One region of the Natronincola ferrireducens genome, then DNA from elsewhere that is predicted to be linked to it. Evidence: a T-box and tRNA genes for the amino acid it is inferred to sense, from the RefSeq annotation. Region 1 holds a T-box; the other holds one or more tRNA genes.
What was found. A T-box is a leader RNA that pairs with one kind of tRNA and senses whether it is charged. The one in region 1 lies ahead of alaS (alanine--tRNA ligase), so its partner is inferred to be a tRNA-Ala.
Positions count from the first base shown of each region.

Region 2: it has a tRNA-Ala gene. The T-box ahead of alaS (alanine--tRNA ligase) is inferred to sense a tRNA for this amino acid. The anticodon was not compared.

Region 1 is NZ_FNFP01000002.1:385,361-392,286, reverse strand. Features, by position in the region: gene BLS22_RS07420 (PRC-barrel domain-containing protein) at 1-109, shown strand, start outside; gene BLS22_RS15085 (hypothetical protein) at 193-363, shown strand; gene BLS22_RS07415 (AI-2E family transporter) at 508-1,740, shown strand; T-box leader at 1,799-2,029, shown strand; gene alaS (alanine--tRNA ligase) at 2,097-4,739, shown strand; gene BLS22_RS07405 (IreB family regulatory phosphoprotein) at 4,866-5,132, shown strand; gene BLS22_RS07400 (hypothetical protein) at 5,135-6,926, shown strand, end outside.
Region 2 is NZ_FNFP01000001.1:1,076,259-1,083,184, forward strand. Features, by position in the region: gene BLS22_RS04945 ([Fe-Fe] hydrogenase large subunit C-terminal domain-containing protein) at 1-742, opposite strand, end outside; gene BLS22_RS04950 (dicarboxylate/amino acid:cation symporter) at 1,080-2,225, shown strand; gene BLS22_RS04955 (NAD(+)/NADH kinase) at 2,309-3,115, opposite strand; gene BLS22_RS04960 (RluA family pseudouridine synthase) at 3,434-4,342, shown strand; tRNA gene BLS22_RS04965 (tRNA-Ala) at 4,744-4,819, opposite strand; gene BLS22_RS04970 (hypothetical protein) at 4,899-5,093, opposite strand; gene BLS22_RS04975 (hypothetical protein) at 5,456-5,656, shown strand; gene BLS22_RS04980 (hypothetical protein) at 5,721-6,056, shown strand; gene BLS22_RS04985 (ATP-dependent metallopeptidase FtsH/Yme1/Tma family protein) at 6,207-6,926, shown strand, end outside.

The DNA.
Region 1 (6,926 bases):
GGTAAACCATATAGATTTTCAACGGGACTATATTGTCATAGGAAATACCCATTTAGAAACCATCTCATCCCAAGGTGGAGGCTTGAAAAAATTGCTGGGGATAAAATAAAGCATTTAACAAAAACTATGATAGAGATAATTTTTTATCTCCAAAACTCTTTTAAACTCTTCCATAACAAAAGGAGTGATTAAATGAAAAGAGATACAATGATGGGTTTAATTACTGGCGGTGTAATAGGAGCAACAGTAGGTATGTATGCTTTTTCAAATATGAGTACTAGAGAGCAAAAAAGAATGATGAAGCGAGGAAGAAAAATAGCTTCAACGGCAGTTAATCTTATGAGTGGCATGAATATTTTTTAGTCTAAAAGCAGCTAAAAGCTGCTTTTAGACTTTTTTTGAAAAAACACAAAAAATTTACAAAATATTTCTATAATTATTTTTATAATTGGGGAATTATGAGTATAATAGAAGTATACAGTATTTACAATTATGGGGGATCAAAAAATGGAAACTACTGCAATTGAAACTATATCAAGAAATATAAAAATTATGGTAGAAGGTGCTGGTTTTACCGAGTTTTTTACTTTTTTAACCCAGTTAGCCCTTTTTTTATTACTATGTTTTATTATTTATTATCTCATCCATATCGGTAATCAGTATGTTGAAAAAGACAATAAAGTCAATGTAGGGAAAAAACAAATTTATCAATTTATTTTTATCTTTATTGTTTTATTGTTAATGATTTTTATGTTTAGGATAAGGGGATTACTTTTTCAAATATTAGGGCCTTTTGTTTTTGCCATAGTACTAGCTTATATCCTAAATCCCATTGTACACTTTTTATATACCAAAGGCATCCCTAGAATATGGGGGGTATTACTGTTATATTTAACAATTATGTGCATTATACTAATACTTTCCTTCACTTTAATTCCAAGAATCACAGAGGAAGTAAAAAGATTGATTGAACTAATGCCCCAATATAGTAATGATATCTATGATTATCTATATGATGTCTATTTAAAATATGATCGTAACCTACAAAATCTTCCACCAGAATTAGATGGAATTAAAGGACTATTGCGACTAAATATCGATAGAATAGAGGCTATCATCTTTGGAGCAGTTACCGCCATCACCAACATACTACTAAATGTATTTTCTAAAGTAATTGGCCTGGTGTTGATCCCCATATTAGCCTTTTATTTTTTAAAGGATGTTGATAAATTCAAAAGAAGTATTGTCCTCCTAATTCCCAAATCCTGCAGACATCAAGTCATTAAAATAGCAGAGGATATAGATAAAGTGTTGGGGGGGTTTATTAGAGGACAATTGACGGTTGCAGCCTTTGTAGGCCTATTGACTACTATATCTCTACTCATATTAAGGGTTGAATTTGCAGTGTTAGTAGGATTAATAGCAGGAACAGCCAATATCATTCCCTATTTTGGGCCTGTCATAGGGATTGTACCAGGAGTACTATTTGCCCTAATGGATGGCCCCATCAAAGCCCTTTGGGTGATAATTGTCTTTACAGTCATTCAACAAATTGAAAGTGGGATTATTGCCCCAAAGGTAGTTGGGAAAAGTGTAGGAATCCATCCTGTATATGTGATTTTAGCCCTAATTATTGGAGGAAAGTTCTTTGGTGTTATTGGACTTTTAATAGCTGTTCCTGCTGCTGCCACCATTAAGGTTTTAGGCAAGCATTTCATAAGCTACGTTGCAAAATTTTAGTTATATATTGACAAGATATAGGTTATTCTATATAATGCAAATAATAAATTAAAAATAACTACAAGCTATGATGAGAAATAGTAATAGTACTTGATTCTGATAGAGAGGAGGTTCTTGGCTGGAAAACCTCTAGATAGGGTATATGAAGCAGTCTCTGAGCTATAATCTTGAAATAACTATTCGTTAGATTAGAGATTATCGGATAATCCGTTATCTTTTGACTTTTTTCTCTGAGTGACCGTATTTACGGTAATTAGGGTGGTACCGCGAGAATACCCTCGTCCCTACTATAGTTTTGTAAGGATGGGGGTTTTTTTATTTTTACATAGATAAAAGATATTTTAAGGAGGATATGTATGGAAAAGAAAGGATTAAATGAAATTAGAAAATTATTTTTAGACTTTTTTAAGACAAAGGAGCATTTAGCAAGACCCAGCTATCCCTTAGTCCCACAAAATGATAAAAGTCTATTGTTAATCAATGCTGGTATGGCTCCTCTAAAACCATACTTTGCAGGAACTGAAACTCCCCCAAGTAAAAGAATGGTAACCTGTCAAAAATGTATAAGAACAGGAGATATAGAAAATGTAGGAAAGACAGCAAGACATGCAACCTTCTTTGAAATGCTGGGAAATTTCTCCTTTGGAGATTATTTTAAAGAAGAATCTATCCTATGGGGATGGGAGTTCGTCACTGAGCATCTGAAAATGCCTGTTGATAAACTATGGGCTTCTATTTATTATGAGGATGAGGAAGCCTTTGACATATGGCACAAAAAGATTGGTCTTTCCACCGACAAAATTGTTCGTTTGGGGAAAGAGGACAACTTTTGGGAGATAGGCGTAGGTCCCTGTGGTCCTTGCTCTGAGATTTATTTTGACCGTGGAGAAAAATACGGATGTGGTGCTGAAGATTGTAAGCCTGGATGCGAGTGTGATCGATATGTGGAGTTCTGGAACCATGTATTTACTCAATTTGATAAGGATGAAGAAGGCAACTATAATCTATTGCCTAATCCCAATATCGATACAGGTATGGGCTTAGAAAGGGTTGCTTGCATCATGCAGGACGTAGATTCTATCTTTGAAGTAGATACCATGAAATATATTTTAAATAATGCCTGTCAATTAACCAATACGAAGTATAATGAAAATAACGAGAAAAACATATCTCTACGAATTATTACTGATCATATACGATCTGTCACCTTCATGGTTAGTGACGGTATTCTCCCCAGCAATGAGGGTAGAGGCTATGTTTTAAGAAGACTTTTAAGAAGAGCTGCCCGTCATGGTAAAATATTAGGGATAGACAAAAGCTTTTTACACAATCTAGTGGACGCAGTTATAAAAATGTATGGTGAAACCTATACGGAGCTGAAGGAAAAAGAAGAATATATTAAAAGAGTCATTCAGGTGGAAGAAGAACGCTTCCAAGAAACCATACAACAAGGATTAGATATTTTAAGCAGCTACATGAAGGAAATAGAAGAGGCTAAAGAAGATACATTAAAGGGAGAATATGCCTTTAAGCTATATGACACCTATGGATTCCCATTGGATTTGACAAAAGAAATTGTGGAGGAAAAAGGATTAAAAGTAGATATTCAAGGCTTTGAAGAGGAAATGACAAGACAAAGAGAGAGAGCTAGAAAAGCAAGGGGTGGAGAAGATACAGAGGGATGGAAAGAGGATGTATTTACCAGTCTTAGCAAAGATATAGCAACAGAATTTAAAGGCTATGAAGCTCTGACAAACAAAGGCAAGGTTTTAGCTATTGTAAAGGACAATCAGGTAGTGGCATCGGCCCATGAAAATGATGAGATAATCATTATATTAGATGAAACCACCTTCTATGGAGAAGGTGGTGGACAGGTGGGGGATGTAGGTATTATCTACAACGAAACCTTTGAGGGCATGGTTTTAGATACAAAAAAAGGAATTAACAATAGAATCCATCAAACAATTAAAGTAAATAAAGGAAGGATAAATGTTGGAGATGTAGTTACATCCCAAGTAGATGAAACCATAAGAAAAAATACTGCTAGAAACCACACCGCTACCCATCTTCTTCATAGGGCACTAAAAGAAGTAGTTGGAGAGCATGTACAGCAGGCGGGCTCCCTAGTTACTCCAGAAAGATTAAGGTTTGACTTTACTCACTTTGAAGGTCTTACTACAGAAGAAATAGCAGCCATAGAGGAAAAGGTAAATCATCAAATTTTTCAAGGATTACAAGTAACATCCTTTGAAACCACCCCCAATCAAGCAAAACAAATGGGAGCTGAAGCACTATTTGGTGAAAAATACGGGGAAGTAGTGAGGGTCATAAAGGTAGGAGATTATAGTACAGAGCTATGTGGTGGGACCCATTTGAAAAACAGTAGCGAAATTGGAATTTTTCTTATCCTTAATGAAGGCGGCGTTGCCTCTGGAGTTAGAAGAATAGAAGCTGTTACTGGAGCTGAAGCCTATAAATATGCAAAAAGTCAGCAAAAAACTGTTGATATGACTGCAGAGTTATTAAAAACACAGGTAAGCAGTGTCATCCCTCGACTAGAAGCACTTATTGGGGAAGGTAAGGAAAAAGACCGAGAAATCAACAGATTAAAAGCAAAATTAGCCACAGGAGCAGTAGATGAAATTGTTGACAAGGCTAAAGTTATCGATGATGTAAAGGTCATCATTGAAAAAGTGGAGGTTCAGGGAATGGATGACCTCAGAAAAATGGGAGACACCTTAAAGGATAAACTACAGTCAGGGGTTATTCTATTGGCATCTGAAGCCGATGGAAAGGTAAACTTTATTGCAACAGCTACAAAAGACCTAGTAGCAAAGGGCATACATGCTGGAAATCTAGTGAAGGAAGCTGCTAAAGTTACTGGCGGCGGCGGTGGTGGAAGACCAGATATGGCCCAGGCTGGAGGAAAAAACCCAGAAAAAATTCAAGAAGCATTGGAAAAAGCAGAAGAGTTATTAAAAAAACAATTAAATGGATAAAATAATAGGGCATGGATTTTCATGCCCTATTATTTTGCGTTTTAATGACATTTTTCAAATGTAATTGGAGACAAAGGGTATAATATGGTAAAATGTAATTAATTATAAAGAGAGAGGGGATTAATTATGGGAGATAAATTCAACTTAACAATGAAGTTTAACTTAGAGAAGGATAAAGAAAAACAAGTAAAGGATATTATTATAGAAGTTCATAAGTCCCTAGAGGAAAAAGGGTATAATCCAATTAATCAGATGATAGGATATATCCTATCAGGAGATCCAACCTATATTACAAACTATAATGAGGCTAGAAGTATCATTAGAAAAATTGAAAGAGATGAATTATTAGAGGAATTACTAAAAACATACTTAGAAAAAAATAGGAGCGAATAAGCTTGAAAATCAATAAAAAATGGTTTTTAACATTAATAATAGTAGCCAGTATGATAAATCTTTTCACCCCTTCAATTTATGCTTTAGAAAAGCCTGAGACACCTAAAGTGATTATGGTCATCATAAATCGTGTAAACTTTGATGATCTCCAGAGGATGCCTAGGGTTAAGGCTTTAATGGATGAAGGTGCTGTGACTTTAATGAACACTAGAGCTTCAGGGAAAAATAGTGAATTTAAATCCTATGCAACCCTAGGTGCTGGGATAAGGGCAGAAGCCTCCCATTCTACGGCACTATTTTATCCTTTAGATAAAAATACCAAAGCCATATATGAAAGACGTATGGAGGGGGGGGTGGCAGAAAAGGGTATTATCAACTATAATATTCACAGCCTCCTTCAACAAAATTTAAGGGGAGAATATGGTGCAATGCCAGGAGCCTTAGGAGAGATGCTAACACAGCAGGGCTATAAAACCATTATATTGGGTAATAGCGATACAGAGGATTACCTATCAAGGGCAGCTGGCTTCATCCCTATGGATAGTAGAGGCTATATTCATGGAGGACAAGTAGATGGTGATCTAATCCAGAAGGATATAAATAGTCCCTTTGGCATGAAGACAAACTATGATAAATTACTGGAGGCTTTTATAGGAGCTTATAATGAGGGGAACTTCTTTGTCATCGAAACAGGAGATATTAACAGACTAGAAAGCTACAGGACCAACGTCACCAACAGTATGTACATAGAGCATAAAAACAATGCATTAGACAATATCGATGGTTTTATTGATAAACTGTTACAGCATATTGAGGGTGATCCTACAGTCCTTATGCTGGTAACACCCTATCCTTCTGATGATGCTGCCGCCAGAGGTGAGAGATTGACCCCTGTAGTCATTTATGAGGAAGGAGCCCCCGGTGGCCTTCTATGGTCGGGAACCACTCGGAGAATGGGGATAATTGGAAATGTGGATATAGCCCCAACTGTATTAGGTTATTTTGATATAGAGCCCATCGGTATGATTGGTAGAGGTGTCACCACTGTAGCCGCTGATGATGGGATATCCTACATTCAGTATTTAAACAGAAGAGTTGTTAATACTTCTCTACAACGCTACAGAATTTTGTATAGCTTTGCTGTGTACCAAATGTTGGCTTCTGTTGCAGCGTTACTTACAATTGTATTTAGAAAAAGAATACCAGCAAAATGGTACAATCCTGTAGCATTTTGCTTATTGGGAACGATTGTGGCACCCTTCACCTTGTTAATTTTACCTTTATTAGGGGTTTTAACGATAACGCTTAATTACATATTTTTGATTATTATTACTGGCATATTGATTATTGTGCTATACTATTTAGGGAGAAAGGAACCTCTAAATATCATACTATATGCCTCTTTATTAGTGTCGGCAGGATTGATCCTAGATATTGGATTGGGACAAAATCTAATTAAGAACTCCATTTTAGGGTACGATCCTATTATAGGAGCCCGATACTATGGCATAGGTAATGAATATATGGGGGTATTAATAGGGGCGGTTTTAATCTTTACCACCACTCTTTTAGATAGATACAATATGAATAAATACTTTGTTATTCTATTTTATCTTCTAACAACCATTGTTATAGCATTTCCTACAATGGGGGCAAATGTAGGAGGAACCATTACTGCTGTATTTGCGTTTTTGTTTACCTCCATTAGACTATTACAAAAGAAAATAAATATAAAAAGGCTTATATATATACTTATTGGTGTTATATCAGTGGTGGTTGTGATGGCGGTAATAG
Region 2 (6,926 bases), on a different contig from region 1:
CCCAATCTATACCTTTGCCAGAAACCTTAAAGACTTCTCCAGTTTTTGTACTATCTAAATTTTTGCTAATCATTAAAAATAAAGATTTTATTGAAATTGCCCCATCAACATAAGAGGTTTTTGTACCAATGGGTTTTTTGAAACTAAATATTCTTGCTGTACATGGGGAAATATAGAATATACCTATATCATCCTCTGATAATTGCAACTCTTTAACCAATTTAGTACGCATCATATAAGCAGTTATCTCAATGGGAGAATCAACAGGTAGAATATGATCAATGAGCTCATGAAACCGTAGTTGAATTAATCGAATAATGGCCGGACAAGATGAAGAAATAACAGGCAACTTTGGGTTAGATGCAATGTAATTTTTGGTATATTTGGTTATTAGATCTGCACTATGGGAAATATCGTATACATCATTAAAGCCATATTGTTTAATACTATTAATAATTTGTGATGGAGTAATATTTTCATTAAACTGACTATATAAAACAGGATCAATTAGTGCAACACGATAAGGGTAGCGAAAAATATATTGAAGATCATGGGTAATACCACTAAAGGCATTAAAAGGACATATATTGATACAAGTACCACAATTAATACATTTACTTTCGAGTATTTTAGCTTTTCTATTTTTCACCCTTATTGCTTCAGTGGGGCAACGCTTAATACAGTTAGTACAGCCTGTGCACTTAGACGGATCAAGGGCTATCGCATGGATTAGGGAACGCATAACAATCCCTCCTAAGGTTATAATAAATATTAGTTATTTATAAAAGTTTTTAGTTAGTTAATATTATATATAATATTATACAATGAAAAAATAAATTTTAAAAATATTTTTATGATTTTTAATATTTTATTGCTATAAGAGAAATTTTATTAATTAAATAATAAAAAGTTAGATCATTAATAAAAATAGAATTATTTTAAATTCATACTATTTTTTAATGTATTGCAAGTTTTTGAAATATGGGGTAATATAATTTAGTATGTAAAAGGAATAATAATATAATTATCAGAAGTATCAAGAAAAAATCACAAAAAATCTACAGAAAAGGAGTGTCATGATGAAAAATTTAGGTTTATTGCCAAAATTAATTATTGGTATTGTTCTAGGGATTGTTATTGGATCTACAAAAATTGAGTTTCTTACTAGACTTTTAGTAACCTTTAGTGGAATTTTTGGTAACTTTTTAGGTTACGTTATTCCTCTACTCATTATTGGTTTTGTTGCTCCAGGTATTGCAGAGTTAGGTGGTAAGGCCGGAAGATTACTGGGGATTACGGCTGGAATAGCTTACTTATCCACAGTACTGGCTGGTATATTAGCATTTTTAGCAGCTTCAATAATTTTGCCAGCAATTATAACTGCTGGTGGAGAAACAGCAGCTGAAGGATTAATAGCTAATCCTTATTTTGAAATTCAAATGCCTGCTATAATGGGTGTTATGACTGCTCTAGTAACAGCCTTCTTGTTAGGTTTAGGTATGGCAGCTATTAAAGGCGATACAATGTTGCGTTTCATGCAGGAATTCCAAAAAATTATACAAAAGGTTATTGAAGCCATTATTATTCCATTACTACCAATACATATAGCTGGAATATTTGCAAGAATGGCTTATTCAGGTGAGGTAATAGAAACCTTAGCTGTATTTGGAAGGGTATTTGTACTAGTTATTGCAGTTCACATTGTTTATATTATCATCCAGTATTTAGTTGCTGGATCTATTACAGGAATAAATCCTTTCAGAGGAATTAAAAATATGTTACCTGCTTATTTTACTGCTATTGGTACACAATCTTCAGCAGCAACGATTCCTGTTACTGTTAGAAGCACATTAAATAATAATGTATCTGATGAGGTGGCGGAGTTTGCAATACCTCTATGTGCAACTATTCATTTAGCAGGAAGTACAATTACCTTAACAACCTGTGCTATTGCTGTTATGGCATTAGAAGGATTAAATCTAGGATTTGGAGAAGTGTTTCCATTTATTCTAATGCTGGGAGTTACTATGGTAGCAGCACCAGGAGTACCTGGTGGAGCAATCATGGCAGCCCTAGGACTTTTAGAAACAATGTTAGGCTTTACTGATGGACAACTTGCTTTAATGATGGCATTATACATTGCTCAAGATAGCTTTGGAACTGCAGCTAATGTAACTGGTGATGGTGCTATTGCATTAATTGTAAATAAATTTGCTAGAAGCTAAGATGATTAAATTTAAAGAAATAAATAAAGGTTAAACAAGCTAAAAGAGAAGGGACACCTTCTCTTTTAGCTTGTTTTTGGTTATTATAAGAATTTTTGTATAACTTTACTCCAGAAATTAAAGTCCTTTAAACGGAGCATTTTTACTTTAAGCTCAGATAATTGTAAAGACACTTCTGTAATACCTGCATAGCGATGTTCAACACCATCGCTAACCAACACAATAGAATTTTCAAATCGATATTCTGGATTTACTTTGATAATGGTTTCAGTTGGGAAAATAACACTGGAGGTAAAAGAGCGATAGGCATTGGTATTGATCGGTGCTAAAGGTGTTACCTGAACAATATTAAGTTTTGGATCTACCAAACTTCCCCCAACAGAATAATTGTAAGCAGTGCTGCCGGTAGACGTAGCTACCAATATACCATCACCACTAAACTTTTGAATAAGGTGATTATTTACTGAGATTGTCATATGAATCGTACGAGATTTATCACCCTTTATAACAATTTCGTTAATACCTCTAGCTTCAATACAATTATTTCTAGTACAAATAGTAGCTTCAATAGGACTAAGTTCCTCTATAAAGTAATCTCCAGATACATATTTTTCTAAAAAACTATCGATTTCATCTGGATTCACCTCAGCAAAAAAGCCTAAATGGCCTGTGTTAATTCCTATAATTGGAATATCAGGAAAATTGTACTTGTGTAGCGCTCCTAAAAAAGAACCATCTCCACCAATACAAATAATTAGTTCAGCATCGTAACTAAAATCAACAGCTATTTCAAAGCCTAATTGTATGAGCTTAGTTTTTAAATAGGAGGCAGTATCTACAGAGGTTTTAGCATCGTTATATACAATATTGATTATTTTTCTTTCTACCATAAACATTCTCCTTTAAATTTAAAATAGATAATCTTAAGGTACTTCATTGAAAATTAAGAGAATAGAATTTTAAGACTGTAACCTAAAATCAAAGTCTTGCTAGATATATAAAAGGAAGCTAATATATTTAACAAGAAATAAAAATACATATATTGTATTATACTACACTTTTCCAGATATAATAGTAATATTTCTTAAAAAAATATAATTATTATAAATAGTTGACTGAATTTTTATCTATAAAAATATTCTTGAAAGTTATCATATAAAATCATATAATATGGGGGGCAAATCAATAAATTTAAGGCAGGTGATACTATGATTATAGAAGGACAACAAAGGGAAGATCGAATTGTGTATGAAGTTACTGAAATCCATAGGGATGAAACAATAAAGGAGTTTTTAAAGAAAAGATTAAATATCTCCAGTCGACTTTTAACAAAATTGAAGAAAAATCAATCAATTCTTTTGAATGATCATTATGTAAAATATCACGAATCAGTGAAAGAGGGGGACATTATAAAAATTGTCATGACAGAAGAACCTAGTCAATTTGAAGGTGAAGATATCCCTCAAGAAATTGTTTATCAAGACGTGGATCTTATTATCATTAATAAATATCCGGGGATTGTTACTCATCCTACCAAAAGTCACCAGCAGGGAACTATTGCTAATGCAGCTCAATATTACTTAAACAAAAAGGGACTAAACTGTAGGATACGATTTGTTAATCGATTGGATATGGATACATCTGGATTATTAATAATAGCTAAAAACCCCTATGCCCATCATATATTATCAGAACAAATGCAGGATAATCAAGTGGAAAAAAAATATACTGCATTTGTAGAAGGAGTAGTAGAAAAGGATTTTGATACGATTGATGCTCCTATATACCGCCCTGCTATTGAATCTATTAAAAGGGTGGTGGATGAGAAGGGACAGAAATCCACCACTAAATATAGGGTCATAGAAAGATATAAAGATGCTACAATGATAGAAGTTCAATTATTAACAGGAAGAACCCATCAGATTCGAGTACATATGACCCATATAGGCCACCCACTAATCGGGGATAGCTTATATGGAAAAGCTTCAAATCTAGTGAATCGTCAAGCCCTCCATGCCAGTTATTTAAAATTTTTTCAACCTAGGTATGGAAAACTTGTAGAAGTAAAAGGTGAGTTACCAGAGGACTTAAAGGAATTACAGCAAAAGTTAAGATGATAAATAATCATTAAAGGAAACAATTTTAAAAAACTTTCATTAATGCTTAATAAGCTTTTAAGGGTGTAGTAGGAATCTATATAGAAGCTTTACTTATAGCTGAATTGAAACTTTATGAGTTACAAAACGAGATAATGATGTTAGGTAATAAGAGTACAACCATAGAAAAAATTATTTTTCTAAATATATCCAATAAGATGATATAAAAATGCCAAAATTAATGAGGGTTTAAAATTCCCGAGGAAAATACCCCCAAGAACTTGAAAGATTTTTAGATATCATGAACTGTGCTTATGAAAAGTTGAATAATGCATGTTAGAAAAATGTTAGAAAATAGTATAACATAAAAAAAGGGTATCCATTCAAGGAACCCTTTTTCATTGAAATAGCAATATCCATTTTGGTGGAGATAAGGGGACTTGAACCCCTGACCTCTTGACTGCCAGTCAAGCGCGCTCCCAACTGCGCCATACCCCCTCGACAAGAATAAGTATACAATAAAAATTGAAACTTGTAAAGAATTTTATAGAATAAAATTTCAACAGAGTTAGAAGCCTTAAAGTCCTCTAACTTCCTTAGCATCTCCTTCGGTAAAGTAGAGAGTATCTTTACCCTTGCATTTTGGACAAATATTATCCTTCATTTGATATATAACAACAGATCCGCCATCCTCTGAAATTTGCTTGCTAATATCACGTTTTCTTGAATAATTTTCTGTTTTATAATCACATTTTTTACAAAAAGCAAACATTAAAATCACAGCCTTTCTTAAATTTTAAACTCCTTAGTATTTTACCCTTATTTTCATTTTAAAATAGTTTTATTCCTTTACTATTTTTTTACACATTTAATAAATTCCTATTTATATATAGTAAATCTAACTAACAACAACCTAAGAAACTTTAAAGAAATACAAAATGTTCACTAGTTTTGTTTTATAAATGGAAGGATTTTTTTTTGTTTTATAGAATATACAATTTAGCAAAACAATTAAAGCTCTAATTCAATAATTGATATTTAACAATAAGATCGATGAACTGTAGATAAGTAGTCATTTAAAAGAGAACCACATATCGATAGAGTAAATTATTAGAATATGGAGGGGAGATTGCAGTGGATAAAAAGATACAGTATAGAGAGAAGGATTTAAAAGATATTGAATTAGATCTAGAAGAACTATCTATTCAGCTAATTGACATATTAAAATATTATAAAATTAAAGGAGTAATCAATAACGAGGAATATGAGCAGCACATTAAAGTAAAGGAAAAATTTTTAACCTACCTACAAAACAAAAGAGAAAAGGATTTGTAGAAAAGGAACAATAATTTCAAAATAGCATAACATAGTAAATAAAAGGGCTAGGAGGATAAATATAATGCCAGAGGGGCTAGAACTCATTACTATGGACGTGTTAACTACCTTTACAGGTGCAGTGTTAGCCACTAATATCGTGACCCACTTTATTAAAGATTATACACCAGAATTTCTAGACAAAAAGATTGTCACATTAATCGTAGCAACCTTTATTATGTTTTCAAATCAATTGTTTTTGGGGACGATTAGCCTACAAACCTTATATTTAAGTTTTTTAAATTCCTTTTTAGTAGCCACAGCTGCTGTAGGCAACTACGAAATTCTTACAAGAAAGACAAAAAAAAGATTAATTAAGGAACTACAAGACGAGGTTGCCTTCAGAGAAAAAGAAGAATAAAGGAATCTATTGATACTTAGAGGATACTAGAACATTACTAGTATCTTTTATATTTATAAAACTTTATTATTTTCTTCACCTGTGTTATAATTTTATGTAAACCTCTCATTACATATAAATTTTTTACTATATAAATAGGAGGTTATGATAATGAAAAAGCTTAAAAATAAAAAATTAGCAATAGCAATTTGCATGGTGACTTTGATATTGTCTATTTTATCAGTAGGTATTTATAGACAATATTTTTCTGGTGAAATACCATTAGAAATACCTTATGGTGAATTTTTAGAGAAAGTAAAAGAAAATCAAGTACGAACTGTATATTTATCCGATAGCCCTAAGTTAAAGGGTGAATTGCAAGATGGAAAAGCTTTTATAACCGATCATCCTAGAACAGATGATTTGAAGGAATTTCTTTTAGTACAAAACATAATAGTTGAAGAAGTAGGGCAACAGCATTCTATGGGTCAAATTATTACCTTTGTTGTTTTGGTAGGGGTATTTGCAGCTATAGCTTTTATTCTGCCTAAACAAAGCTCTAAGCAAGCTTCAAAGGAATATGATAAAATGTCTTCTGTAGAATTTTCAACTCAAAAAGAATCAGCCATTACTTTTAGTAATATTGCTGGAAACGAAGAAGCCAAAGAAAATATGATGGAATTAGTGGATTTTTTAAAAAATCCTAAGAAGTATGAACGATATGGAGCTAGGATGCCCAAAGGGGTTATTTTATATGGCCCTCCAGGCACAGGAAAAACCTTAATGGCAAAGGCCTTAGCCAGTGAAGCAGGTGTAGATTTTTTAGCGGTTTCTGGTTCTGATTTCGTACAGGTATATGCAGGCTTAGGTGCTGGTAGAATTAGAAATCTG